2 regions of the Priestia filamentosa genome follow, and region 1 is predicted to be linked to the other one. Evidence: riboswitches for the same ligand, from Rfam matches in the RefSeq annotation. Region 1 holds a riboswitch; the other holds the start of a gene.

Region 1 (15,148 bases):
TTCCATTTTTATTAAGCCAGAGAAGAGTACCATGATCAAATAAAAGTTGAATGTCTTTAAGTGTTTTATTGTGTAGTGAAGCCTCGATTGTGTATTCTTCTGTTTTAGATTGATAGGAAACGTTTACCTCGGCTCTTAATATGCTATCTTCCGCTTTTTGCTTCCGTGCTTGTCGGTCATCCGAGTATCCAGCCAATACAATCACCACCCAAAAGATTAATAGGTATTTCATAAGAAAAAAGCCTCCTACTCTTACCCATTATCTTACTATACTTTACATTACTCTACACAAAAAAAACGTATAAGTCTTTTTAACTTATACGTTACACAGCATGTGATTTTTGAATGGCTGCCTTTCGCTCTAGCGCAAGTTGTTCAAGTTGCTTCACTTTTGGAACTGTAAAAGCAAGAACAGAGAGGAAAAGAGCTCCAAAAATAAAAACATTAGATGGTTTTGTTATCTCTGCTTCGGTAGCAAGTTTCCTTCCTTGATCAAATAAAGAAAACAGGCTCTCGTCTGGAATAGGCATTGTAATAGAAACAATTATAAAAAGAACAAAAATAGCAACTATATACAATATTCCATGTACAAGCCTTATGAAAGCAAGTCCTTTTTGTTCAGGTGCTGTTAAAAACATGGAAAGTTCCTGACCTGAACGAATCATATCGTCACTTTTTTCTTTATATTCATAAGGGAAAAATAGCGCAATTCCCCAATAGTAGAAAAAAGATAAAAGAAGTCTTACAGCTTCTACAATTAAATAAAAGATAACAGTTACTGTTACAGCCATTAAAAAGTAGTTTTCTGTAAAAATAGCTCCTGCAGATAACCAGATGGCTGCTGTTGAGAAGTAGAGAAACCGAGCTTGTTTGTTATAGCGTACGCTTTTAATAACCCTTTTATCTGTAGCTAATAAAAATCCATTAATCAACAAAATAAGAAAGTTGACGAAAGCGCTTATATAATGCTCGGTAGAAAGTGGTTTAAACGTTAATATCCCGATGTGTACGATATATGTAAAACTCAAGGCATAAAACGAAAAAGCCGTTGGTGAATCAAGGTATGAAACAGATGATAGGCGATGAGCTTTTTTTAGTGAACGAATCAATGTTTTTTCTTTACCCCCTTTCTAGGATAGTTCCTAAAGGTACTTACATACAAGATAATATACAGCATGTGAAAAAACAATCGACAAAATTTGTGAATAGACCAAGAAATCGTAAAAAATCTTCTTCTTTCTATAGTATTATAGAAAAGGAGAAGAGGACAACAAAAAAGAGCGATAATTCACAAGCATTTCACGGAAGTCTAATTTTTGATTGAAACATTTGAAATAGGGAATAATATTTTTACTATGTCTAAAAAATAACATGAAATAATAAAAAATCTTTCAGTGAAAAGCGTTTCATACGCTATAGTAAAAACAAATACAGCAAGGGGGAACAATTGATGATTATTGCAATTGATATGGATGGAACATTATTAAATAGTGAAGGTAAGGTGCCTGCTGAGAATGTAGAAGCGATCAAAAATGCACAGCGCGCTGGGGTTAAGGTTGTCATTGCAACAGGAAGAAGCTATGAGGATGCAATGCGTCCTTTACAACCGTTCGATCTTAAACTTCCTAAGATTTGTGCAAACGGAGCAGACGTAAGAGATGAAGAAGGAAACGTTCTTCATCGCCAATCTCTAGAGGAGCAAGACATTCAAAATGCTATGAATCTTCGCTTTCATAATGATGAGGAAGTTTACTTTGAAATGTATGTGCAAGACGGGGTTTATACATATGAAAATGCAGGAGATGTAATGAAAGCGGAAGCAGACCGAGTGAGAAGCTCTAATGAAAAAATTTCTCGCTTTGAACTTGATCTTTTAGCTGCCAAACAGTCACAGCAGGCTGGCGTGACCTTTTTACCAAAAGAAGAGCTTATGAAAAAAGCGCTCCAAGAAGATACTAATATTTTTAAATTCCTCTTTTTCTCCTTCGACTTAAACAAGCTGCAAGTTGTAAAAGATGAATTAGGAAAAAGCGACAACGTAGCTATTAGCTCATCTGCTTTGCATAACGTGGAGGTCAACCACTTGAAGGCAACAAAGGGAATTGCGCTTCGTAAAATGGCAGAGCATTTCAAAGTTGATATGAAACATTCAGTCGCTATTGGAGACAATCACAACGATATTAGTATGTTTAATGAAGCAGCTACAAGTTTCGGGATGGGAAATGGAGATCCTGAAGTGCAGTCATTATGTGACTACGTAACCGAAACAAATGATAATAATGGAGTAGCAAAAGCGATTGAGAAAGTATTAAAAAGTTCTCTAAAAGCCTAAGAAACAAACATGAGCTGTTTTTCCTTATTTTACACAAAATAGGGCTTTGACAGCTCATGCTCTCTTTGGTATTATAACGTAGTAAAAATAATATAAATCCTCACTCTTTCTCGGTGAGGTAGAGGTTGCGCGTATTAGGAGTAACATATGGGAAGCAAGTGGAGCTTATGAACATATGTGAAAGGAATGAGCGCCGAAGCTTATAAAAAACCACTTTTTTTATAAGCTGGGCCTGTATTAAATAAGTACAGGACTGCCACAAGTTTTTGTGGAGGGCTATCAGAGAGATATGGCAGAGTGAATGCAAAAGTATGGGCATTTCCATACTTTTTTATTTTGTCTGCTAAAAATTACTTATTGGAGGATTTTTGCAGCATGGAACAAACGAAAAAATGGGGTTTTTGGCTCTTAACAGCTTTTGTTGTTGGAAACATGGTAGGATCAGGGATTTTCATGCTTCCAAGTACGCTTGCACAAGTGGCAAGTCCACTTGGCGTTATGACAGCATGGGCTGTTACTGGGTTTGGTGTATTAATGCTTGCCCTAACTTTTGGAACGCTATCAATTCGAAAACCAGAGCTACAAGCGGGACCGCAGAGTTATGCGAGAGCGCTATTTGAAAATAAAAAAACAGGTGATGTAGCAAGTTTTACAACCGTTTGGGGATATTGGGTAGCAAACTGGATTAGCAACGTAGCGATTATTACAAGTTTTGCAGGTTATTTATCTACTTTTCTACCGATTATGAGAGACGGTCGAGTATTATTTCATGTTGGGTCTCAACCGATTGAATTAGGGAAGCTTATTACTTTTGTAGTTTGCTCTATCTTCTTATGGGGAACTCATACAATCTTAGTTACAAGTATGAATGCAGCAGGTAAACTGAATTTTGTTACGACATTTTCAAAAGTCGTGGGATTCGCTCTTTTCATTATTGCTGGGTTATTTGCTTTTCAGTTCTCAACAATGGGAAGTTTTTATTATCCTGTTGAGAGCACAGATGGAGGAAATCCGCTTGGACTTTCGAGTCAAGTGTACAATGCCGCTATTTCAACACTATGGGCATTCGTTGGTATTGAGTCAGCCGTTATTTTATCAGGTCGAGCATCTTCACAGCGCGATATTAAAAAGGCTACTGTGGCAGGGGTAACAATTGCTATTATTATTTATATGACAATTACAATGATTACAATGGGGGCGCTCCCACACAGTGAACTCCAAGCATCAGATAAGCCTTTCGTAGACGTTTTAAACGTTTTAATTGGTCGTGGTGGCAGTATTATTATGGCACTTCTTGCACTTGTCTCCTTGTTTGGATCAATGCTTGGGTGGATCTTATTAAGTTCAGAAGTTCCATACAGAGCAGCGCGTGAAGGAAACTTTCCAGCCTTTTTTGCAAAAACAAACAAAAAAGGAAGCCCAAGTAATGCTTTACTTGTAACGAATATTATGTCTCAAATCTTTATTTTTTCAACTGTTTCAGGAACGATTAGTCAAGCGTATTCTTTCTTAACAACATCATCAACGCTTGCTTATCTTATCCCATATTTAATTTCAACTATTTATTTCTTAAAAGTTGTCATTAAAGGGGAAACATACGCAGAACTAGGGGGAACATCTTCACGTATAAAAGACGGGATTATTGCAGGGCTTGCATTTATTTATGCAGCATGGGTTATTATTTCCGGAACTGCAGATATGAAAACTTTTTCTTTAGGAATTGGCCTCTTTTTAATCGGAATTGTATTTTATCCGCTTGTAAAGCGTAAAGGAAAACGACAAAGCACACAAGAAATGTAAAGTATGAAAAGCTGAGGGAAACGTTCCCTCAGCTTTTTTTATGAATGAAAAGGCAGTGTTCTGAAGAGTGTTTATCAAGTGATAAAAAGTGGAATACAAGGTGAAGAAGGAGGAATAACTTTTCGGTGTTAGTGAATATGGATGGACAATTATTATGCTATTAGTAGGAGGATTACTAAGTATTTACTTTACACTGAAAAATCGAGATATTGCCTACCCTCTTGTTTTCATTTGGTCATACATTGCTATCATCGTTCAAAGACAAGATATGAAGGCTATTGTTATTACAGCATCTATTTCCATCGTCCTCATTCTCAGTTCCATCATTGCAAGCCTTATTAAAAGAAAACGTTTTTCATAATATAAGAGCCAGCTTTGTTATCAAAATAAAGCTGGCTCTTAATTTTTTTTACTTTTTCTTTGTTTCCATATTTCTTTGCCTATATAAACAAAAAGAGACAGAAGCAGAAAACAAAGCAAAAAGAACTCTAAAGGTGCCATAACGCGAAAACCATAAAACACATTATAAATAGCTCTCGCTACAGAGTAGTTCATAAAAAGGTCTAAAACAATGACTAAAGAGAAAGATAAAGAACTCATAAGCAAAAGAGCAAGAAGCATTTTCAAAGTAGTCTTCCTCCAACAATTATCATTTGTTTTTTTACTTTTTTCATTTGAAGTTCTCTTTATACAGATGAATGCATAATTGTGCTCTTTTCTGCAGAAAATGGATAAAAAAAGGTAGGTCTCTGCCATGTTTTTTAAGAAACGAAAAAAGAAAGAAGACAGCAAGTCAGATGACACCCATGAAGAGAAATCTCCAGCAGAACTTCTTCAGCGTGATTTAACATGTAATATTAAAAGAATAAAGGAAGAAGTTGGATATAGCTCAGACGTTATTGTAAGAGAATTTTCAATTGGTTATAACGAACAAATTCCATCTGCCATTGTTTTTATTGATGGACTAGTTGAGGCGAGTATTATTAATGATTCTCTCCTTAAGTTGCTGCTTGAGGAGCCTAATATTGAACGCTATTTTAAGGAGTGGAATCCTATTCAACTTTTGCAAACGAAAGTGGTAGCTCTTGATGATGTGAAGATAGTGTTGGATTGGGAAACGCTATTTCAGTCTTTAGTAGATGGAGAAACCATTGTTTTAGTTGATGGGTATCCTCAAGCACTCTCAGGAAGCGCTAGAGGGGGAGAACAAAGAGCTATTGAGGAGCCACAGACGCAAGTTTCCATTAGAGGACCAAAAGATGGTTTTACAGAATCAATTCGTACAAATACAGCGCTACTCCGAAGAAGAATTAAAAATACGGATTTTAGAATGGAAACAAAAAAGCTTGGAAAAGCAACTCAAACAGATGTGAGCATTCTCTACATCAATGGAATTGCAAAAGATAAAATTGTTCAGGAAGTAAGAGACCGGATTTCAGGAATTGATGTTGGTAGCATTTTAGAGTCGGGAAATATTGAAGAGCTTATTGAAGATGAAACATTTACAACATTTCCGACCGTTTATCATACAGAGCGTCCTGATGTTGTAGCAGCCAATTTGCTTGAGGGTAGAGTAGCTATTCTTGTAGACGGCACGCCGTTCGCTCTTGTTGTGCCAGCTTTATTCATTCAATTTTTTCAGTCTCCTGATGATTACTATACTCGGTTTGATATTAGTTCAGGGTTGCGCTTCTTGCGCATTATGATTTTTTTCATTTCTTTAATTGCGCCATCAAGTTATATAGCAGCAACCACATTTCACCAAGAAATGATTCCAACTCAGCTTGCTTTTTCGATTGCAGCACAGCGAGAAGTTGTTCCATTTCCCTCATTTGTAGAAGCCGTGATTATGGAAGTGACTTTTGAGATTTTACGAGAAGCAGGAGTTCGAATGCCAAGGGCAGTCGGACAAGCTGTCTCTATTGTAGGAGCACTTGTTATTGGACAAGCAGCTGTTCAAGCTGGGCTTGTATCTCCAGCTATGATTATTATTGTTTCGTTAACAGCAATTGCGAGCTTTGCTACTCCGTCTTTTTCAATTGCTATTTCAGCGCGTGTTATTCGCTTTGCTTTAATGGTTTGTGCAGCTGCGTTTGGGTTCTATGGCATTTTCCTAGGATTAATTATAATGGTTGTTCATTTATGTAGTTTGCGGTCGTTTGGTGTCCCTTATATGTCTCCTCTTTCCCCACTCGATTTTCAAGGTCTAAGAGATACGTTTATTCGAGCTCCTTTTTGGTCACTTGATCGTAGACCCGCGCTTATAAATGAAGATAATGTTAAAAGACAAGGAAGAAATCAAAGTCCACATCCTCCAACAGAAGAGGAGGAAAATCAAGATGAAACATAGTATACGGGCTTTTATGATTCTTTTATGTTGTTTTTTTTTATCAGGTTGTTGGAGCAGTAAAGAAATGTCTGATTTAGCTTTTGTTACAGCAGTTGGAATTAGTAAAGATAAAAATGGAAACAAATATAAAGTTTCGCTACAGGTTGTGAATCCAGGAAGCGTTGCAGGTGGACAACAAGCAAGTGTTCAAGATGCCCCTGTGACGATTATGTCTAGTACAGCAGTTAATCCATTTGAAGCTAGTAGACACGTTACAAGCAAAATGTCACGGAATTTATACTATGCTCACACAAACTTAATTGTCATTGATGAAGAATTAGCAAGAACAAAAGGACTATATGAACTATTTGATTTTATTGAACGAAGTGATCAACTAAGGGAAACTGCTACAATTGTAATTGCAAAAGGTACAAGTGCTGAGAACGTAATTAAAAACTTAACGCCTATTGATCGAATTCCAGCCGTTTATGTAAACAAACTGCTTGAAAATGCGGAAGACAATGGAGGACAGAATATAAAAGTAAATGTTGATGAAGTTTTGCAAAAAATCACTTCTCATGGAAAAGAACCTATTATTAACGGTATTTCGATTCAAGGTAGTGCAGAAGAAGGTTCAATGCAAGAAAGCATCCAAGGAAGTGATCCAAAGGGAAAGATAGAAGCAAGCGGCATTGCTATTTTTAGAGAAGGAAAACTCATTGATTGGGTAAAAGGAGACAATGTGCACGGAATTTTGTGGTCAACAAATAAAGTGAAAGATATTGTAGATAGCATAGACTGGGAAAGGCATAAAAAAGCAATTGCACTACAAACAATAAGAGCAAAATCAAAACTTAATGTCAAATGGCAGCATGGACGCCCTATTATTTTGATGAATATCGAAACAGAAGGAAACATTAATGGAGTTAATGTTTCTGTTGATTTAAGAGATCCACAGACTATCCAAAAAATCGAAAGATTATGGGAGAAGCGAATTGAACAAGAAGTGATGAAAACAGTAAAAAGAGCAAAAAAGGACAAAAGTGACATCTTTGGGTTTGGAAGAACGATTTATGAACATAGTCCAAAAAAGTGGAAAGAAGTGAAAGATGATTGGAATGTAAAAGGATTTACCGAAGTAGATGTGGAGGTAAACGTCAAAGCCTTTATCCGTAGGACAGGTCTTCGTAATCAGCCGTTCCTTTCTAATCCTAATCGGTAACAGAAAGTGTGAATAACGTGGAAAATATTAAAATCAGTACAAAGCAATTGTTCTTTCTTATTATCTTTTTCGAACATGGGAGCGCTCTTGTCGTTGGTCTTGGCGGAGGGGCTGACAGGGATGCGTGGATTGCTGTTTTGCTAGGGATGCTTAGTGGGATATGTCTTTTTTTTCTCTACGATCGCCTGTACAAATATTATCCCGATGAACCTCTAACAAGCTATGTTCAAAAAATTCTTGGTCCATTTCTAGGACGTATTGTAGCTGTGATGTATCTCGTCTATTTTCTTTATATATCTGCACGCGTACTGCGTGATTTCGGAGAGTTTCTTATTGCATTCTCATACGTAGATACCCCTTTATTTATCATTAGTACGTTAATGATGATGACGATGGTATATGCCGTTTATAAAGGGTTTGAAGTTATTGCTAGAACAGGTGAGCTGTTTTTCGCCCTTCTTTATTTATTAGCTATACCTGGTTTTATTTTAATCATTGCGTCCGGTCTCGTTGATTTAAGTAATTTAAAACCAATTCTTGAAAATGGCTGGAAACCTGTATTGAAAACGTTAGTAACGTCAACAATCTACTTTCCGTTTAGCGAAATGGTTGTGTTTTTAATGCTTCTTCCTTATTTAAAGGATAAGTCTAAAAGTACAATAGCAGGAATTTCGGCTATTTTATTAAGCGGAATTAACTTAACGCTTACAATGGTGATTAACATATCTGTACTTGGGTTAGATCTTTTTGAGCGCTCTCAGTTTCCCTTACTCGGAACAATTCAAAGAATTGAAGTAGCTAATTTTTTAGAGCGTCTTGATGTGTTTTTTATGGTTTATCTTATTCTTGGTGGATTCTTTAAAATTAGTATTTTCTTTTACGCTGTTTTAATTGGCACTGCAGAATTATTTAAATTTAAAGACTATAAAAAGCTCACATATCCATTCGGCATTTTACTTCTCCTCCTTTCAATGTCAATTGCAAGCAGCTATCCTGAACACATTAAAGAAGGAACAGGACATAATATTATTATGATTCATATTGTGCCTCAAATGCTTCCATTGCTTCTTTTAGTTATCGCTTATATACAAAAAAAGATAAGGAAAAACAAAGAGCATAAAAGTACGCGTCTTTCGTAATGTGTGCTATAGTGACAAAGTCAAACATTTAGAAGGAGGAATTACAATGGCTAAACATCCTTTTCAATTAGAAGCCGTTTGGAATGGAGGAAGAAACAGCGACGGGCATATTGAAGCAGGGAATTTAAAGTCTTCTATTTCGATTCCAAGAGAAATGGGCGGCCCTGGAGTTGGGACAAATCCTGATGAAATGCTGCTTGGAGCAGCTGCAACGTGTTACGTGATAACACTTGCTGCTATGCTTGAGAGAGCAGATATTGGAGTAGAGAGTTTAACTCTTCATTCAGATGCTGTTGTAGATGTTACAAACAACATCTTTACATATGAAAGTATAACGCATAAGCCTGTTATTACATTAAAAGCGGAATCAACTCCTCTTCAAGTTGAGAAAGCCCATCGTCTAGCACATAAAGCAGAAGAGTCATGTATGATTTCAAGAGCTTTAGCTGGAAATGTAAAATTAGCAACAGAAGAAACTGTTCGTGTAGTTTGAAAAATGATGAGCCCTATATGGGTTCATCATTTTTTTTATATCTATTGAGGAACGTATGTTCTTTTGGTAAGATAAAGGGAAAGCGATATTAAAGGAAGATGCTCATGAAATCGATGTATCCAAAAAAGGGACGCGTTATTTTACATATTGATGCAAATGCTTTTTTCGCCTCTGTTGAAATTGCGAACAATCCATCTTTGAGAAACAAACCAGTTGCAGTAGCAGGAACGAAGCGAAGAGGAATTATTTTAACGTGCAATTATGAAGCGAGAAAATATGGAATTTATACAACAATGCCTTTGTGGGAGGCAAGGAGGAAATGTCCAGAGCTTGCTGTTTGCACACCTAACTTTTCTTTGTACCGAGAAGCATCCCTAAACCTTTTCACCTATTTATCAACGATAAGCTCGTTGCTTGAACCTGCTTCAATTGATGAAGGGTACTTAGACATTACGAACTGCCATGAGCTTGGTACGCCTGTTGAAATTGCTGAAAGAATTAGAAGAGACATTTTACAAAAATATAATTTGCCTGTTTCAATCGGAATTGCACCGAACAAATTTTTAGCAAAAACGGCTTCTGATTTTAAAAAACCGCTTGGCATTACTATTTTACGAAAAAGAGATGTTCAAAAAGAGCTGTGGCCAAAGACGGTACATGAAATGCACGGAATTGGTAAAAAAACGGCTGAGAAGCTTCACAGTATTGGTATTCAAACGATAGGAGACCTGGCTGGGGAAGAAGAGAGGAAGTTATCTTCTTTACTTGGTGTTCTAGGACCACATCTAAAAAAGCGTGCGAATGGAATAGATGAACGCCCTGTTGATCCTGATGCTGCAGCAACGGTAAAAAGCATAGGAAATTCAACAACGCTAGCCTTTAATAGTGACGATGATGACCTCCTATTAAACACGTTAAGTAGCTTGTCTCAAACGGTTAGCAAACGAATGAAATTGAGAAATACGGTAACAGATGATATCCAAATTACGATACGGTACGCCAATTTCCAAACTGTAACAAGAAGTCAGCAATTGATGAATCCAATTGAAGAAAAAGAAGAGATTTTTCAAGTTGCTTCTTCTTTGTTTGACAAACACTGGAGCGGTTCTCCTGTACGTCTTCTTGGTATAACAGCTCTTCGGGTTGAAGAAAAAGAGCAATCATTAAAACAGCTTAGCTTGTTTACATACGAGAATGAAATTCAAGACGAAGAAATTTTAGATGTTGTTGAAGATATTAATAAAGAATTTGATAAACCGCTTTTACATCGAGGGGTTCATCATATTCAAAAAGCTTCTTCTTTTGAAGAAAACTTCAAGAAAAAATATGGAGCATGGAAAAAGCGCTAAACATAATTGTTTAGCGCTTTTCTTGTTGAAGAATTTTAACGTAGGTTCTTCCGTTTTCTGTTTGAGCTTCAAGAGGAACGTTGAAAAAGGTTGATAACGTTTTAGAGGTTAAAAGCTCTTCCTTCTTTCCTTGAGCATAGACCTCTCCGTCTTTTAATAAACAGGTTTTATTAAAAACAGGTAAAATTTCTTCGATATGATGTGTTACATAAATTAAGGTTGGACCATCCTCAAGGCGTGCCAGTGTTTCAATACTTTCTAAAAATGCTTCACGTGAAAGTAAATCAAGGCCATTGCATGGCTCATCAAGAATGAGAAGCTTGGGATTTGCCATAAGAGCTCGTGCAATAAGCACCTTTTGTTTTTCCCCTTGTGAGCAGATACCATATTCTCGCGCTGCTAGACCTTTGATTCCAAGCATCTTCATAAGCTCAGCCGCTTTTTCGAAATCTGCCTTTTCTGTTTGGTCATATAATCCAATAGAAGCGAATTTCCCGCTTACAATAACTTCCTCACAGAGCACTGTTGAAGAAAATCGTTCGCTAAGAGAGGAGCTAACAATTCCAATATGCTTGCGAAGCTCTTGTAAATTAACGTGACCAAACGTTTCTCCAAGAACAGAAATGCTTCCTTTTGTTGGCCAAAGATAGCCGTTAATCATATTTAAAAGTGTCGTTTTCCCAGAACCGTTTCGACCAACAAGTGCCCAATGTTCACCTTCCTGTATTGTCCAGCACACATTTTTAATAATCGGCTGCTTTTGTCTGATCCATGAAATGTTGTCTAGCGAAATAACGGTATTCATTGCTGTTCCTCCTACCCAAAAATAAAAGTCTATTAGTATAGTTTACTTTATTTTCTGAATTCGTCCAGCATACCGTTTCTAAAAAAGGCTATGTTGAGTCAATATCTATATAGTGCTTGATTTGATTTATTTTCCATATCGTCCTTCTTTTCATACATATCATCACCTTTCAAAATGGATTTATTAGTTGTGATAGTAATAGTTAATAATCTTATCGTGCTGTTCTTTCATAATCTTTTCTACAAACTCGTTGTATTCGATTTCTTCGTTTGTATACTTCCGCTTTTTAAATGAAATGGTAAAAAATATTAAGTTGAGCGTCATTCTTTTCACCTCCTTTCAAAGTAAAAAGCCACGAGAATACTCATGGCTTTAAACATAATAAAGCCACAGAACATCATCCGTCCTGTGGCGTAGAATGTGAAAAGAATAAAACTTATTTCACTCCACGGAAGGTCGGATGCAATAGAGAAAAACGGCAGCAACTAAGAGTATGCATAAACTTTTTCATAAATGTCGACCTCCTTGGAATTTTTTTCTTAACGATGTAATTATATAGAAAAATCAGAAAAAGGTAAAGGTGTTTTTGAAAAAATAGGCAAAAAGGGTAGAAATTATAAAAGCTTTCTAAGAAAATAGCTAAAGGGAGTATAGATGGCTAATCTCTTTTAAATCATTAAGAAGCATATGTTGTTCAGTATGTGAAAGAGGAGCAGGGTCTTTAAAATTGAGGAAGCCACCTTTTTTTATTTGTTCATAAAAAAAGTTCAGTTCATCCTTTGTATAAGATGAAGAATGAAAAATATCGTTAATCGCTCGAATATAAAACATATTTTCTTCTCTAACATAGTGTCCTGAAACAATTAAACCGGAGTATTGACTCATCTAATCTCTCCTTTTATACATATAGCATTAGTATGTCCATAAAAACATAAGTTAAAAAACCAAACTTTTAGAGAGGGGAGTTCGTCAAATGAAAAGAGAAGAAGGGGGTGTCAGAATGAGTGAGGTTGCACTCGAAAAACTAATCCAAGAGGATCAGTGTGATGAAGTACTTCAAGAACTCATGATTGATTATGGCCAAGATGTGCTGCAGCTTGTGTATTCATATGTGAAAAGTCGAGAAATTGCAGAAGACTTGACGCAAGAAATTTTCGTAAAGTGCTACAAAGCACTTCCTACATATAAAGGGCAAGCTAAAATGAAAACATGGCTATGGAGGATTGCGATTAATCACTGTAAAGATTATTTTAAAAGCTGGCACTACCGAAAAGTTATGGTATCTGAAAAACTCTCGCTTTTTTCTTCTCCTAAGCAAAAAAGTGTTGAAGAAGAAGTAATCCAAAAAAGTGAAGATGCAAGTTTAGTAAGTGTTGTCATGAATCTACCTATAAAATATAGGGAAGTTATTTACCTTTTCTATTTTGAAGAAATGTCGCTAAAACAAATTGAAGAGCTTATTGGTATTAAGCAAAATACGGTGAAAACACGCCTTAGAAGAGCAAAAGAGCTTTTAAAAGATGAATTAAAGGAGGCAGAACAATGGACGAAAAATTAGCATCCTTAAAAAAAGCGATGAAGAATACGGTTTTTAAAGATTTACAGTTTACAGATCGGCACCGTCGTGCTATTTCTTCTTCCATAAATGGAGGGGATAGTGAAAAAAATAAGATACTTTTCGCTGTGTTACAACTTGTGAGAACAGAAAAAACCGGAATGGAAATTTTAACTGCCTTAAAGTCGCAAGCTCTTTTTGCGTTTGAAGGGAAAGAAGGGATGATGTATACATTTCTTCACGAACTTGAGAATAAACGTTGGATTGTAGGTGAATGGAAAGCTGAGCGAAAATATTACAAGTTAACAGAAACAGGAGCGAAAGTGTTAGGAAAAGCAAGCGATATGAGAAAAGAAGTGAAGACTTTTAGCCAAAGTTGGAGTTTGGGAGAGTAATCAATGGATATGAAAGAAGCTTTTTTAAATCGGGTTACAGCTCATATTCGTTCTAAGGAAGCGAAAAAAGTCGTTCGACTAGAGCTCTATCAACATATGAGAGAGCTTTCTTCCTTATGGGAAGAAGAAGGAATGACGAAGGAGGAAGCAGAAAAGAAAACAATTGAACAAATGGGGAGTCCAGCTCAAATTGGGAAAAAGATGAATAAACTGCATCGACCTATTGTAGATTGGTTTGCTCTTTTAACGATGATTTCCTTCATAGCACTAAGTTTCCTAACTCCTATTCTTTTTACGAAAGTTTCCTCATCAGATATGCTCAAAATGCACAGTATAGGTGTTTCAATTAGCGTATGTATTGTTGGATTGCTTATGTTTTTTAACTATGAAAAACTGAAAAATAAAGGGTTGTTCTTTTATATAGCAGGATGTGCATTCCTTCTTTATATGCATTTTTTTGGTACCATAAAAGGAAGTCGAACTTTTGTTAGTATTGGTCCTGTTTTTTTAAGTGCTTATATAACATTTCCTTTTTTTCTTCTTTCATGGGCTTCATTTACGGTACGGAACAAGATGTCTTTTTTAGCATCAAGTTTTTTACTTGTGTTTCCGTTTTTTATGTTTATTAGGATGGGGTATTATGGACCTTCTCTTCTTTATGTCCTTCTTGCCTTATGTTTAGCAGGAGCAGGGAAGTGGAAAAGGAAGGGAAGCCATCTTTCTATATGGTTTGTTGTGTTGATTTTGTCAGCTTATGCTGCATCCTTACTAAGAGGTACAACGTTACCAAAGATTATAGACTTGTGGAGAGAAAAACCATACCAGCTTTTTTCAGAATCGTTTTATTTATTAAGCAGAGCAGGCTGGTTTGGAAATGGAGTTTTACCTTCAACAGTAGAACTCAATACAAAATATTATGTTGATTTAATCTTTGTACCTCTTACGTATATGTATGGGTGGCTTTTTAGTCTATTCTTATTATTTCTTATGAGCTTTCTGCTTTTTCGAATGTACCGAACATTCATTGGAACAAGGGAACCGTTTGGACGAGCTTTAACACTAGGCGTTATTCTCCTGTATGGGGTGACCTGTGGATGGGGTCTGCTTATGGGAATGGGAAAAGTACCGTTTCTAAACGTTTCTGTACCATTTGTTAGCTATGGTGTTATCTCATTTATGATTAATGCGTCCTTCATCGGCTTTGTTCTTAGCGTTTATCGGTGGAAGAATATAAACAGTTTGAAAGAGTAGTTTCATAGGGTTTTAAATTGAATCATGCTAAGATAGAAGGAAGAAAAACGTAATCAAGGGATGGAAAGGGATGAGATGTATGTATGATATGGTTATTGTCGGTAGCAATTTAACGGGACTTTCAGCAGCGAAAGCGTTTCATGAAAGAGAAGAAGGAGCGCGTGTCTTGATTCTGGCTCAAAGTACTGAGGAAGCTTACTCGGAAAATAACATGATTGATACAGAAATCTATGCGGGCAAAAATACGGTAGAACAAAATCTCGTGAAACAAGGGCATGAAGAGTTATACCGATTTTGTGATCAGCACAGCATTCCTTATAAAAAATGTGGCAAGCTTATTGTAGCAAAAGACGAAAAGGAAGTAGAACTTCTTCACTTTTTACAAAGAAATGATGAAAATAGTACGGTTCTTTCACAAGAGGAGCTTTTCGAACGAGAACCTTTTGCACTTGGTGTAGGCGCCCTTTATCTTCCATCT
Region 2 (15,148 bases), on a different contig from region 1:
TTAGGTCTTTCAGAAGAAGTTATTAACGAAGCAAAGGGATATATTGGAGCAGATACAAATAAGGTAGAAAATATGATTGCTTCACTCGAGGACAGCCGCAAAAAAGCTGAAAGTGAAAAGGAAGAAGCTGCTTTATTTAGGAAAGAGGCAGAACAGCTTCATCGTGAACTGCAGGATCAAATTATAGAATTTAACAATGAAAGAGACAAACTGCTTGAGCAAGCTGAACATAAAGCAGCAAAAGCAGTAGAGGAAGCGCGGGCTGAAGCGGAGAATATTATTAAAGACCTGCGCAACATGCGTCTTAATCAACAAAGTGGAATAAAAGAACATGAGCTAATTCAAGCGAGAAAAGATCTTGAAGAAGCGGTTCCAACCTTAAGAAAAGGCACGAAAGCGGCACCGAAACCGAAAAAGGTAGAAAGAAAGCTTTCTCCAGGGGATGAAGTGAAAGTATCAACATTTGGTCAAAAAGGAACGCTATTAGACAAAGTATCAGATACAGAGTGGGAAGTACAGCTTGGTATTATGAAAATGAAAGTAAAAGAGTCAAACTTAGAGTTTATTAGTTCTCCAAAAGCTGTAGAAACAAGACCACTCGCAACAGTAAAAGGCAAAGATTATCATGTTAAACTTGAGCTTGACCTCCGCGGAGAACGGTTTGAAAATGCTATTCAGCGCGTTGAGAAGTATATTGATGATGCACTTCTTGCTGGGTACCCACGTGTTTCTATTATTCATGGAAAAGGAACAGGGGCTTTAAGAACAGGTGTGCAAGACTACTTGAAAAATCATCGTTTCGTCAAAAGCATTCGTTTTGGGGAAGCATCAGAAGGCGGCTCTGGAGTGACCGTTGCTGAACTAAAATAAGGGAGTGAGAGCCGCTGTGAAGGAATTTTGGGAGAATCCTTACGTATTAACAGCAGCGAACTATAGCGTTGTTATTTTATGCATTGTTCTAGCTCTTGTCATCTTTGAACTTGTGACAAGTTATAAAAACTGGGAGGAAATTCAGCGTGGAAATCTAGCCGTTGCTATGGCTACGGGTGGGAAAATCTTTGGTGTAGCAAATGTTTTTCAAGGCTCAATTAGCCAACACAATACGCTGTTTGTAATGGTGGGCTGGGGAGCTTTTGGCTTTATTCTTCTGTTAATTAGCTATTTTATTTTTGAATTTCTTACACCAAAATTCAAGATTGATCATGAAATTGCGCAAGACAACAGAGCCGTTGGGTTTATATCAATGGTCATTTCAATTGGAATGTCGTTTGTTATTTCAGCTGGAATAGGGTGATAAACAATGGAGAAGCTAGCCAAACTTTTGCTTATTCTTTGCGGTTTATTTATGACAATTGGGATTATTTATATATTGTTTATTGCATAAAACAAGAGAAGAAACATTTTGATGTTTCTTCTCCTGTTTTTCTTTGAAAGCCTTTTCTTTTTAGAGATCCCCAGTGTATAATGAACATAGTGTGCGTAATAAATGCGAAACTGAGGAGGTATTTTTTGTGCTTCAAGCATCCGAAAAACCGTGGTTGATTCACTATCCGCCTGAAATACCGGCAGAAATCACTCTTGGTGAAGCGACGCTTGTATCGCTATTTCAAAAAGCAGCAAAAGAATTTCAAGAAAATCCTGCTATTCACTTTCTAGGAAAAACCCTTTCGTTTAAAGAGCTAGCTGCCCAAACTGATCAACTTTCTTGCTATTTTTATGAGATAGGAGTTCGTAAAGGTGATCGAGTCGCTATTATGCTACCAAACTGTCCTCAAACTGTAATCGCCTTTAATGCCGTATTAAAATTAGGAGCAGTTGTTGTACTTATTAACCCGCTTTATACAGAAAGAGAACTGTCCCACCAACTCCAAGATTCAGGCGCAAGGTTCCTTATTACTCTAGATTTGTTGTATTCAAAAGCTTTTAAGATGAAAGCGCTAACAAAGATAGAGCATCTCATTATAACATCCATCAAAGATTACTTGCCTTTTCCAAAAAATCTTCTTTATCCATATCTCCAAAAAAAGACTCAAAAAACTGTCCAACACATAAAAGAAGACAGCGATACGCATAAATGGTCTACCATTTTAAAAACAAAAATAGCAAGTTCGGTAAAAGAAGAAGTGTATAGCGATGATTTAGCTCTTTTACAATATACAGGAGGAACAACAGGTTTTCCTAAAGGAGTAATGCTGACACATCAAAACTTAGTTGCTAATACGAAGATGTGTACAACATGGCTTTACAAATGTGAAAGAGGAAATGAGAGAATTTTAGGTGTTTTGCCCTTTTTTCACGTGTATGGCTTAACAACAGTGCTTGTTTTATCTATTCTAGAAGGATATGAAATGGTGCTTTTACCAAAATTTGAAATAAAAGAGGTATTAAAAACAATTGACAAGAGAAAGCCAACGCTATTTCCCGGAGCTCCCACAATTTATGTTGGACTGCTTAATAATACTAGTCTACCAAAATATGATCTTTCCTCAATTAAAGCTTGTATAAGCGGTTCTTCACCACTTCCTGCTTATGTTCAGGAAAAGTTTGAGGACCTTACAGGAGGGAAGCTTGTAGAAGGTTATGGACTAACAGAAAGTTCCCCTGTGACACATGCTAATTTTCTCTGGGGAAAAAGAAAACAAGGAAGTGTTGGTGTACCTTGGCCAAATACGGATGCTAAAATTGTTTCGCTTGAAACAGGGGAAGCTTTACCATGTGGTGAAATAGGAGAAATTGCTGTAAAAGGGCCTCAAGTGATGAAAGGATACTGGCACCAAGAAGAAGAAACAAAACAAGTGTTGAAAGATGGGTGGCTTTTTACAGGAGACTTAGGCTATTTTGATGAAGACGGCTATTTCTACATTGTGGATCGAAAAAAAGATATGATTATTGCGAGTGGATATAATATTTACCCTCGTGAAGTAGAAGAAGTGCTATACGGGTATTCAAAAGTAAAAGAAGCCGTTGTTATGGGCATTCCTGACTTATACAGAGGAGAAACGGTCAAAGCCTTTGTTGTATTAAAAGATGGTGTATCATGTTCAGAAAAAGAACTTGATGAGCATGTACGCTTGTCTCTTGCTTCCTATAAAGTTCCAAAAGTCTATGAGTTCAGAAAAGAATTACCTAAAACAGCTGTTGGGAAAATCTTAAGGCGTGTTTTAATAGAAGAAGAAAGAAAAGAATAGATAGTATTTTCCCTTCAAACCAAATTTCACTATAATTCTGTTGACAGGTTTGTCGGGATATTTTAAGATGATATTATGAATGAATAACCATTCATTTTATTCAATCGAACAAAATGATAATTAATGGTACAGAATATGGTGTACTCTGTTGGTAATTAATGAAGCAAGGGAGCAAACAATATGAATCGAAATAGACCAAAATTCAAACAAATTTTAGATGCAGCAGTTGTCGTCATTGCCGAACACGGCTATCATAGCTCTCAAGTATCTAAGATTGCTAAACAAGCAGGGGTAGCAGACGGAACTATTTATCTCTATTTTAAAAATAAGGAAGATATCCTCATATCCCTTTTTCAAGAGAAAATGGGACAATTTATTGAAAGAATTCAAGAGGATATTCAAAAAGAAGAAACAGCTTCTGAAAAGCTTTTCTTTTTAATTCAGCGTCACATTACGTTTCTTTCGGAAGATCAACACTTAGCAGCTGTAACTCAGCTTGAACTTCGCCAAACAAACCGCGATATAAGAAACCAAATTAACGAAGTTCTAAAAGGCTACCTTCAAATCATTGATGAAATTTTAGAAAGCGGCATTGAGAGCGGTGAGTTTCAAGAAGAACTAGATGCTCGTCTTGCTCGTCAAATGATTTTTGGAACAATTGATGAAGTTGTGACAACGTGGGTTATGAATGAGTATAAGTACGACATTACAGAACTTATTCCAAAAGTCCATAAGCTTCTACTTCATGGTTGTAAAAGATAAAGACTGCGCTATAGGAGGGATATGATGGCTTACGTTCAAATGAACAAAAATCAGCACGTCACAACTCTTACGCTAAATAAACCAAAAGCAAACGCTTTGTCAACCGCTCTTTTAAAAGAGCTTTGGAATACTTTTTCGTTACTTGAAACAGATGATGAAACACGCGTTATTGTGCTTCGAGGAGAAGGGAAGTTTTTTTGTGCAGGAGCGGATATTAAAGAATTCACATCCCTGCAAAAAAGTGAAGATTATGAGTCTCTTGCTCGCTTTGGGCAAAAGCTTATGAACAAGATTGAAACATACCCCAAGCCAGTTATTGCGGCTATTCATGGAGCAGCATTAGGCGGAGGTCTTGAACTGGCAATGGGGTGTCATATGAGGTTTGTTGCAGCAGAAGCCCGCTTAGGACTTCCAGAGCTTACACTTGGGATTATTCCCGGCTTTGCAGGAACGCAGCGACTTCCAAGGCTTGTCGGAGTAGGAAAAGCATGTGAAATGATGTTAACAGGTGAATCGATTTCTGGAAGTGAAGCTGTTCGCATAGGTCTAGCAAACGAGGCGTTTGAAGAGAATGAGCTTTTTCAAAAAGTAGCAAAGCTTGCTGGACAAATGGCAAGAAAAAGCCCTATGACTATTAAAGCAATTTTGCATCTTTTACAATATGCTAAAGATGCTCGCTATGAAGAAGGAATAGAAGAAGAAGCAAGGAAATTTAAAGAAGTATTCGGTTCAGAGGACGCTTCAGAAGGGATTGCTGCTTTTTTAGAAAAAAGAAAGCCATTCTTCCAAGATAAATAATCTTAATATTCAGTAAAGGGGTGGAGTTATGAATATTTTTGTGTTAATGAAGCGTACGTTTGATACAGAAGAAAAAATTTCACTTGATGGGGGAGAGATTATTGAGGATGGAGCAGAGTTCATTATTAATCCTTATGATGAATATGCAATAGAAGAAGCAATCTCTTTAAAAGAAAAACATGGAGGAGAAGTGACGGTTGTAACACTGGGGAACGAAGACGCTCAAAAAGAACTGCGAACGGCGCTTGCAATGGGGTGTGATAAAGCCGTGCTCATTGATACAGAAGATGAAATGGAAAGCGAAGATGAATATACCACATCCATTATTTTAGCCTCTTATTTAAAAGAACAGCAATGTGATTTGATTATTGGTGGAAATGTTGCTATTGACGGAGGAAGTGGACAGGTTTGTCCACGAGTCGCAGAGCTTTTAAATATGGCTTGTGTTACAACTATCACAAGTATTGAAATCCATGGGAATGATGTGGAAATAATAAGGGACGTCGAAGGAGATGAAGAAAAAATTCAAGCAGCTCTACCGCTTGTTGTAACAGCTCAACAAGGACTAAATGAACCACGCTATCCGTCTTTACCTGGTATTATGAAGGCCAAAAAGAAGCCGCTTGAAGAAATTGAATTAGATGATCTAGAAATAGAGGAAGAAATAGAAGCCAAAACAAAGGTTGTTGAACGGTTTTTACCACCTGAAAAAGAAGGAGGCAAAATACTTCAGGGTGAATCACACGAACAGGTGAAAGAGCTTGTTCATCTATTATACTCAGAAGCAAAAGTGCTTTAAAAAAGGAGGAATAGCTATGGCTCGCAAAGTATTGGCATTGGCGGAATTTAAAGGCGGAGAAGTCAGAAGTGTATCGTACGAAGCGATTGCAGCAGCACGCATGATTGCAGATGGCGGAGAAGTTGTTGTGGGAGCAGTTGGAGAAGACGTCGCTCGCCATACATCTTCATTTTTTCACTATGGTGGAGATCGTGTAGTCTTTATTGAAAGCGCTAACTTAAGAACATATACGCTTGATGGTTTCTCTCAATGTTTTCAGGCTCTCTTAGAGGAGGAAGAACCAGAAGCAATTATTATGGGCCATACTTCTCAAGGGAAAGAGGTTGCTCCAAAGCTTGCAGCAAAGCTTGAGAGTGGTTTAATTTCTGATATAACAGATATTGAAGTTGTGGGTGAAAATGTTATTCTAACGCGTCCTATCTACTCAGGAAAAGCTTTTGAGAAACGCATCCTTACTGACACCCCTTTATTTTTCACAATTCGACCAAATAATATCGAAAAGCTTGCAGCGGACCCAGGAAGAGATGGAGAAACAAAAGAAGTTGCAGAACCATCTCTAGATTTGCGTACAGTTGTAAAAGAAGTTATGCAAAAAGCGACGAGCGGAGTAGATCTTTCAGAAGCAAAAGTGATTGTAGCTGGAGGACGAGGTGTAAAAAGCGAGGAAGGGTTTAAGCCATTACAAGAACTTGCTGATGTGCTAGGTGGAGCAGTTGGAGCTTCAAGAGGGGCATGTGATGCAGAATATTGTGATTACTCGCTTCAGATTGGACAGACGGGAAAAGTTGTTACACCTGATTTGTATATTGCATGTGGCTTATCTGGTGCTATTCAACACTTAGCAGGTATGTCTAATTCAAAAGTGATTGTAGCTATCAATAAAGACCCAGAAGCAAATATTTTCAATGTAGCAGACTATGGGATTGTCGGAGAATTGTTTGAAATCATTCCGCTTTTAATCGAGGAGTGCAAAAAATTAAAAGTAGAAAAGAGCTAAAGGCGACACTCTGTCGCCTTTTCCGTGTTTTTTTATGAAAAATGCTGTTTTTAAATGATTCCTTAGGGTATAACTATGTAATAGGAAAGACATGACGAAACAAATAAATGGCACTCCCATTTTAATGATGTTATACTGTGAATATCTTAAAAGAAGTTACTTAGGTATAGGAGGAATTTTTAATGGCAATTACACATGCAACAGATCAAAACTTTACTGCTGAAACAAATGAAGGGGTAGTACTTGTTGACTTTTGGGCACCATGGTGCGGACCTTGTAAAATGATTGCTCCAGTTCTTGAAGAACTTGATTCAGATATGGGCGACAAAGTAAAAATCGTAAAGCTTGACGTAGATGAAAACCAAGAAACAGCAGGAAAATTTGGTGTAATGAGTATCCCGACTTTACTTGTTATGAAAGACGGAGAACAAGTTGACAAAATCGTTGGTTTCCAACCAAAAGAAGCACTTGCTGAAGCATTAAACAAACATCTATAAGCTTTAAAAAGGGCGCCTGCTTCTGCAGGTGCTTTTCTTATGACAAGAAGCAAAAGGGGGGGACGTTATGAACGCAATTATAAAAGAAAAGCTAGCGATTCTTCCAGATCAGCCTGGCTGTTACTTGATGAAAGATAAGGACGGTACTGTTATTTATGTCGGAAAAGCAAAAGTATTAAAAAATAGAGTACGCTCATACTTTACTGGAAGTCACGATGGAAAAACGCTTCGTCTTGTGAACGCTATTGTTGATTTTGAATATATCGTCACGTCTTCCAACATTGAAGCGCTTATTTTAGAAATGAACTTAATTAAGAAGTACGATCCAAAATATAATGTAATGCTAAAAGATGATAAAGGCTATCCATTTATTAAAATTAGCAATGAGCGCCATCCACGTTTATTTATCACGAGAAAAGTAAAAAAAGATGGGGGCAAATATTTTGGACCTTACCCAAACGTTCAAGCAGCAAATGAGACAAAGAGGCTGTTAGATCGCTTATATCCACTCCGGAAATGTTCTACTATTCCAGACCGAGTTTGTCTTTATCATCATATTGGCCAATGTTTGGCTCCCTGTGTTTATGAAGTGACAAAGGAGCAAAATAAGGAGCTTGTAGATGAGATTGCAAAGTTTTTGAACGGCGGATTCAAGCATGTTAAAGAAGAACTGACTGAAAAGATGATGAACGCATCAGAAAACCTAGAGTTTGAACGTGCACAGGAATATCGAGATCAAATTTCCCATATTGAAGCAACAATGGAAAAGCAAAAAATGATGTTTAATGACTTTATCAATCGAGATGTTTTTGGTTATTCCTATGATAAGGGATGGATGTGTGTCCAAGTGTTCTTTATTCGCCAAGGAAAACTAATTGAACGTGATGTTTCTATGTTTCCTTTTTATGGTGAACCTGAAGAAGATTTTCTCACTTTTTTAGGACAGTTTTATCAGCAGTCTAACCATGTAAAACCAAAGGAAGTGCTTCTTCCTGAGCATGTTGATTGTGAAATAGTGGAGCGTCTTTTAGAAATCAAAGCACACTGTCCTCAAAAAGGAAAAAAGAAAGATTTACTGAACCTAGCCAATAAGAACGCTAAAATTGCTTTAAAAGAAAAATTTTGGCTTATTGAACGTGATGAAGAACGGACAATTAAAGCAATTGAAAATCTTGGAGAGAAACTAAATATTGATACGCCAAATAGAATCGAAGCATTTGATAACTCAAACATTCAAGGAACAGATCCTGTATCAGCAATGGTCGTATTTGTTGATGGAAAACCGTATAAGAAAGAATATCGAAAATATAAAATTCGAACTGTTGAAGGTCCAAATGACTATGATTCCATGCGTGAAGTTGTACGACGAAGATATAGTCGTGTATTAAAAGACAATCTTCCACTTCCAGATTTAATTGTGATTGATGGAGGGAAAGGCCAAATTGCAGCTGCAGAGGATGTACTTGAAAATGAACTTGGATTGTTTGTTCCTGTTGCAGGGCTTGTAAAAGATAATAAGCACCGAACATCAAACATTATGATAGGAAATCCTTTAGAAGTAGTGCCTCTTGAAAGGAACAGCCAAGAGTTTTATTTACTGCAGCGGATTCAAGATGAAGTGCACCGCTTTGCGATTACTTTTCATCGACAAGTTCGGTCAAAATCTTCTTTTCAATCTGTTCTTGACGATATTAAAGGGGTTGGCGCAAAGCGAAAGAAAATGCTGCTTACTCACTTTGGATCTTTAAAGAAATTAAAAGAAGCAAGCATAGAAGAAATCCAAGGAGCAGGGATACCAAAAGATACAGCAACTACGATTTATAGCGCTCTTCGTGAGGAAGACGAAAAAAGTGATTGAAAACTTTTTAAATATTTGATAAGCTAAAAAAGATTTTAAAAACTGTATAATCACTTCAATATTACTGAGGTGAAGATAGAGGTGCGGATTTTAAGAGTATATAGCAGGAGGAAAATGAGTTCCGTTGATTGTTATAGAAAGGGAAATCTGCCGAAGTGGAAGCTAGCTCATCATAGCTTTTGCTGGTTTTGCATTGAATAAATGTAAGACTGTCAAGATCAAAATCTTGGAGGGCTATCTCACACATTGCGCAAATATAGATATTTTAAAAAAGCAATGAGAGATTCTCTCATTGCTTTTTTTTATTGCGTTCGCCCTACTTACGAGTAAACCATTTGTGTGAAAAAACAAACTGAGGAGAGGTTTTAGAAAAATGGGCTTAGTTGTTCAAAAATTTGGAGGAACTTCCGTAGGAACTAGCGAGAGAATTCAAAATGTAGCAAGTCGAGTTATTGAGGAGAAAGCAGCAGGTAATGATGTCGTTGTTGTTGTGTCTGCGATGGGAAAAACAACAGATGATCTTGTTTCATTATCAAAAGAGCTCAATGAAAACCCAAGTAAGCGGGAAATGGATATGCTTTTAACAACAGGAGAACAGATTACCATTTCTCTTCTTTCTATGGCTCTACAGGCGAAAGGTTATGATGCTGTTTCTTTAACAGGTTGGCAAGCTGGAATGAAGACAGAAGAGGTACATGGAAATGCTCGAATTACCAATATTGAAACCGCTCGAATCAAACAATATCTCAAAGAAAATAAAATTGTCGTTGTTGCGGGATTCCAAGGGATTACAGAGAACAATGAGATTACAACATTAGGTAGAGGTGGCTCTGATACAACTGCGGTGGCACTTGCTGCAGCTCTTGAAGCAGAAAAATGTGATATTTACACAGATGTAACAGGAGTCTATACGACAGATCCTCGTTATGTTAAAGGTGCGAGAAAACTTAACTCAATTTCTTATGATGAAATGTTAGAGCTTGCTAATCTAGGAGCAGGGGTTCTTCATCCAAGAGCTGTTGAGTTTGCTAAAAATTATGAAGTAAAGCTTGAAGTTCGATCAAGTTTAGAAAAAGAACGTGGAACAATTATTAAGGAGGAAGCAGAGATGGAAGATAATTTATTAGTAAGAGGAATTGCATTTGAGGACAATATTTCCCGAGTGACGGTTATTGGCATGGAGGACGACATTTATACCCTTCCTTCTATCTTCTCACTCCTTGCTAAACATCATATTAATGTAGACATTATTGTTCAAAGCGTTACGTCTGCTAAGTCAGCAGTATCATTTTCCGTAAAAACAGAGGAACTTCAACGTACATTAAGTGTGTTAGAAGCTCAAAAAAGATATTTACAATATGAAGAAGTTGAACATGAAAATGGACTTTCAAAAGTCTCGATTGTTGGTTCTGGAATGGTTTCAAATCCTGGGGTGGCTGCGAAAATGTTTGAGGTGCTTCAAGATAGTAAAGTTCAAGTGAAAATGGTTAGCACGTCTGAGATTAAAGTTTCAACAGTCATTGTGCAAAAAGATATGGTAAAAGCCGTCGAAGCTCTTCATGAAACGTTTGAGTTAACAAATGAACGTGTAGGTAAATAAAAAAGGAGGACTCGTTTAGCGAGTTCTCCTTTTTTATACTAGAATATCTCTTCTGTCATAAACGATGGAAAGGACGACCTTGTTACGGTATTTTTTCCATTGTTCAGCTTCTGCTGTATATCCTTTTTGAGCTTGAATTTGTTCAGCTAGAAATCCAGCCTCAAGTTGGAAAGAGCATGTTTCTTTATTATGTAAACGGCGTTCAACGCTAGGTCCGCTAAGTTCAAATTCGAGTGAGCTTCTTTGTTCTTTTTTTAGAGTAAGGGTGCCCCATCCTGCACGAATAAAAAAAGTTTGAAGATCTGCTAGGGACGGCTGTGGATAAACACGTGCAATATTCTTGCCAGCCCAATAGGAAATATTATCTGTTTCCTTTCCTAAAATATCTGGCAAAACAATATCTCTTAGCAGTTCATAACCAAATAAAGGAATGGTTTCTTCCTGTGTAACAGCAGATGGCCGTTCCTCTTCTTTTTCCACTTCTTCTAAACTATCTAACTCTTGTTTTTCTCGTTGCTCCATACCGATACCTCACTTTCTTTTCCATTATAAATGATTTTTTACGATTTATATAGTTTGTGTAAGAAAAAAGTAGCTTTTCCCTGTTTTAGAAGTGAAAATCACCTACAACAATTCTTGACGCTTACATTATGGGGGAGTACAATAAATTTGTCACATTTGTTTCACAATTTATAATTTGTTGAAAAATGCAAGGGGTTTCATTTTTCAACAAATTAGACTACAACAAAAAGGATGGGGAGCTCGGGTCTATTGGACTACACATGTTTTCTATTTCACAAGGGGGGTTTAGATATTGGAAGCAACAAAAGAATTTTATTATCGTAGGTTACACTCATTACTGGGTGTAATACCGATCGGGATTTTCCTTATCCAGCATCTTGTTGTTAACCACTTTGCAACAAGAAGCCCAGAGGCATTTAACACTGCCGCACACTTCATGGAAAAACTACCGTTTCGCTATTTATTGGAGATCTTTGTGATTTTCTTACCAATTATCTTTCATGCTGTTTATGGGTTATACATTGCTTTTACAGCCAAGAATAATGCGAACAGATATGGATTCTTTAGAAACTGGATGTTTGTTCTTCAACGTGTTACAGGTGTTATTACACTTATCTTTATTACATGGCACGTATGGGAAACGCGTATTCAAGCTATGAGAGGTACTGAAGTTAACTATGATATGATGGCAAACATCTTATCAAGCCCAGTTTCACTTGCTTTTTATCTTATTGGTGTTATTTCTACTATTTTTCATTTTGCTAACGGCTTATGGTCATTTAGCGTTAGCTGGGGTTTAACGGTAACTCCTCGTTCTCAAAGAATTGCAACATATGTGACGATTGGCGTATTTTTTGCTCTTACAATTGTAGGTGTCCGCGCCATCCTAGCGTTCACTTAATTTATTCATATCTCAAAGGAGTGAGTTACGATGAGTAACGGAAAAATTATTGTTGTCGGCGGTGGACTCGCTGGTTTAATGGCAACAATTAAAATTGCGGAATCTGGTAAGAAAGTAGACTTGTTTTCTATCGTTCCAGTGAAGCGTTCTCATTCAGTTTGTGCGCAAGGTGGAATAAACGGAGCCGTAAATACAAAAGGTGAGGGAGATTCGCCATGGGAGCACTTTGACGATACAGTTTATGGTGGAGACTTTTTAGCAAACCAGCCTCCTGTTAAAGCAATGTGTGAAGCAGCACCGGGAATTATTCATCTATTAGACCGTATGGGGGTTATGTTTAACCGTACGCCAGAAGGATTGCTGGATTTCCGCCGCTTTGGAGGTACACAGCATCATAGAACAGCTTTTGCTGGAGCAACAACAGGACAGCAACTTTTATATGCACTTGATGAGCAAGTTCGTCGTTATGAAGTAGCAGGTCTTGTAACTAAATATGAAGGATTTGAATTTCTAGGAGCCGTTATTGATGATGAAGGAACCTGTAGAGGGATTACCGCTCAGAATTTGCAATCAATGGAGATTGGTTCATACAAAGCAGATGCGGTAATTATGGCAACAGGTGGACCTGGGATAGTATTTGGTAAATCAACAAACTCCATGATCAATACAGGATCAGCAGCTTCTATTGTTTATCAACAAGGAGTACACTATGCAAACGGGGAGTTTATTCAAATTCATCCAACCGCAATTCCAGGGGATGATAAACTTCGTCTTATGAGCGAATCAGCACGTGGTGAAGGTGGCCGTGTTTGGACATATAAAGACGGAAAACCTTGGTACTTCCTTGAAGAAAAGTATCCAGCATACGGAAACTTAGTTCCGCGTGATATCGCAACTCGTGAGATTTTTGATGTTTGCGTTAATCAAAAATTGGGTATTAACGGAGAGAACATGGTATATCTTGATCTTTCTCATAAAGATGCGAAAGAACTAGATATTAAGCTTGGTGGAATTATTGAGATTTATGAAAAATTCATGGGTGACGATCCGCGTAAAGTACCAATGAAGATCTTCCCTGCCGTTCACTATTCAATGGGTGGCCTTTGGGTTGATTATGATCAAATGACAAATATTCCTGGTCTTTTCGCAGCTGGTGAATGTGATTATTCTCAGCACGGTGGAAACCGCTTAGGTGCAAACTCTCTACTTTCAGCTATTTACGGTGGTATGGTTGCAGGACCAAACGCAGTAAAATATATTGAAGGTCTTAATAAATGGACAGATTCTATAGAGTCTTCACTTTATGATAAACATGTAAAAGAGCAAGAACAAAAATGGCAAAACATTCTTTCTCTAGATGGAAAAGAAAACGCTTATGTCCTTCATAGAGAACTTGGAGAATGGATGACTGATAACGTAACAGTTGTACGTTATAATGATAAATTGTTAAAAACAGATGATAAAATTCAAGAGCTTCTTGAGCGCTATCAGAATATTAATATTAACGATACAGCAAAATGGAGTAACCAAGGAGCGGCATTTACGCGTCAGCTAGCAAATATGCTTCAACTTGCTCGTGTTATTACACTTGGTGCTTATAACCGTAATGAAAGTCGCGGAGCACATTACAAACCAGATTTCCCAGAACGTAATGATGAAGAATTCCTAAAAACAACGATGGCAACTTTTGTAGATCGTGAGTCAGCACCTAACTTTTCTTATGAAGATGTAGATGTTTCATTAATCAAGCCGCGTAAACGTGATTATTCACAGAAGAAAGATAGTGGATCAGCATCCTCTAAAAAAAAAGAGGGGGTTAGTGAGAAATGACTGAGACAAAAACAAAAACCATTAAGTTGATTATTACACGCCAAGATTCACCGGAAACAGCTCCATATGATGAGGAATTTGAGATTGAATATCGTCCAAATATGAACGTTATTTCAGCTCTAATGGAAATTCGTCGAAATCCAGTAAATTCAAAAGGTGAGCATACAACACCAATTAACTGGGATATGAACTGTTTAGAAGAAGTTTGTGGAGCATGCTCAATGGTTATTAACGGACGCCCTCGTCAATCTTGTACAGCGTTAGTTGATAAACTTGAACAACCGATTCGACTCAAGCCAATGAAAACTTTCCCTATTGTGAGGGATCTACAAGTCGACCGTAGCCGCATGTTTGATTCATTGAAAAAAGTAAAAGCATGGGTACCGATTGATGGAACTTACGATTTAGGGCCGGGACCACGTATGCCAGAGAAGAAACGCCAATGGGCATACGAGCTCTCAAAATGTATGACTTGTGGAGTATGCTTAGAAGCTTGTCCAAATGTAAACAGTAAATCAAATTTCATTGGACCTGCTCCATTATCACAAGTTCGCTTATTCAATGCACATCCGACTGGAGCAATGAATAAACATGAACGACTTGATGCTCTAATGGAAGATGGAGGACTTTCAAATTGCGGTAACTCACAAAACTGCGTAAAATCTTGTCCAAAAGGTATTCCATTAACAACATCAATTGCTGCTTTAAACAGAGACACTACTCTTCGCTCTTTCCGAAAGTTTTTTGGAAGTGATGCAGAATAAAAAAGAAACCTCTCCAGTATGGAGAGGTTTCTTTTCATCAAAGGAGGAAGATGAATGAAAAAGCCGGATTATATTAACAATATAGAGACTTGGAAGCACGATTTTACCTTTAATAGAGAGATTCGAGTTCGCTTTTGTGAGACAGATATGTTTGGTCACATGAATAATACCGTTCCTTTCCTTTATTTTGAAGAAGCCCGAACAGCTTTTTTTCAGCATATTGGTTTTATGGAAATATGGAAGAAGTCTGATAGTGAAACAATGCCCGTTGTTGCTGATTTACAGTGTGATTTTGTTCAGCAAGTCTTCTTTGGAGAAGTGCTTAGAGTAAAAACGAAAATTGAGCATACTGGACGTTCATCTGTTGATTTACACTATGTGGGGATAAATGAAAAAGAGGAAATTTGTTTCACAGGACGAGGCGCTCTTGTACAGGTCTCCAAAAGAACGGGTAAATCTGTTCCATGGACAGAGGAGCAACTTGAAAAATTAAAGCCTTATCAATCGAAAAAAAGTGAATAAAATATAGCATAACTTGCGAATTCTAGGAACCGCTTTATCCTTTTTTACATAGTATATCGTGACTAACTTACACCCATCCGATAGTTCGACTCTGGATCAGGCAAGGAGGG

Evidence for each region. Region 1 has a riboswitch for lysine ahead of B9N79_RS15730 (amino acid permease). Riboswitches for the same ligand answer to the same signal wherever they lie in the genome.
Region 2: it holds a riboswitch for lysine, as region 1 does, so the genes downstream of both, B9N79_RS01000 (aspartate kinase) here and B9N79_RS15730 (amino acid permease) in region 1, are expected to answer to the same signal.

Annotation. Positions count from the first base shown of each region.
Region 1 covers NZ_FXAJ01000003.1:427,775-442,922, forward strand. The annotation lists gene B9N79_RS15710 (hypothetical protein) at 1-232, opposite strand, end outside; gene B9N79_RS15715 (hypothetical protein) at 324-1,109, opposite strand; gene B9N79_RS15725 (Cof-type HAD-IIB family hydrolase) at 1,451-2,332, shown strand; lysine riboswitch at 2,444-2,619, shown strand; gene B9N79_RS15730 (amino acid permease) at 2,708-4,132, shown strand; gene B9N79_RS15735 (hypothetical protein) at 4,287-4,493, shown strand; gene B9N79_RS27020 (YczF family membrane protein) at 4,532-4,888, opposite strand; gene B9N79_RS15745 (spore germination protein) at 4,887-6,482, shown strand; gene B9N79_RS15750 (Ger(x)C family spore germination protein) at 6,472-7,683, shown strand; gene B9N79_RS15755 (GerAB/ArcD/ProY family transporter) at 7,701-8,822, shown strand; gene B9N79_RS15760 (OsmC family protein) at 8,869-9,315, shown strand; gene B9N79_RS15765 (DNA polymerase IV) at 9,420-10,664, shown strand; gene B9N79_RS15770 (ABC transporter ATP-binding protein) at 10,675-11,469, opposite strand; gene B9N79_RS15775 (YrzI family small protein) at 11,653-11,793, opposite strand; gene B9N79_RS15780 (hypothetical protein) at 12,109-12,354, opposite strand; gene B9N79_RS15785 (sigma-70 family RNA polymerase sigma factor) at 12,470-13,027, shown strand; gene B9N79_RS15790 (PadR family transcriptional regulator) at 13,012-13,419, shown strand; gene B9N79_RS15795 (FtsW/RodA/SpoVE family cell cycle protein) at 13,423-14,670, shown strand; gene B9N79_RS15800 (FAD-dependent oxidoreductase) at 14,741-15,148, shown strand, end outside.
Region 2 covers NZ_FXAJ01000001.1:173,483-188,630, forward strand. The annotation lists gene B9N79_RS00955 (endonuclease MutS2) at 1-870, shown strand, start outside; gene B9N79_RS00960 (DUF350 domain-containing protein) at 887-1,294, shown strand; gene B9N79_RS00965 (AMP-binding protein) at 1,476-3,188, shown strand; gene B9N79_RS00970 (fatty acid metabolism transcriptional regulator FadR) at 3,369-3,950, shown strand; gene B9N79_RS00975 (enoyl-CoA hydratase) at 3,975-4,748, shown strand; gene B9N79_RS00980 (electron transfer flavoprotein subunit beta/FixA family protein) at 4,777-5,547, shown strand; gene B9N79_RS00985 (electron transfer flavoprotein subunit alpha/FixB family protein) at 5,564-6,544, shown strand; gene trxA (thioredoxin) at 6,727-7,041, shown strand; gene uvrC (excinuclease ABC subunit UvrC) at 7,109-8,899, shown strand; lysine riboswitch at 8,968-9,144, shown strand; gene B9N79_RS01000 (aspartate kinase) at 9,273-10,499, shown strand; gene B9N79_RS01005 (YslB family protein) at 10,533-11,021, opposite strand; gene B9N79_RS01010 (succinate dehydrogenase cytochrome b558 subunit) at 11,314-11,922, shown strand; gene sdhA (succinate dehydrogenase flavoprotein subunit) at 11,953-13,752, shown strand; gene sdhB (succinate dehydrogenase iron-sulfur subunit) at 13,749-14,516, shown strand; gene B9N79_RS01025 (acyl-CoA thioesterase) at 14,571-15,038, shown strand.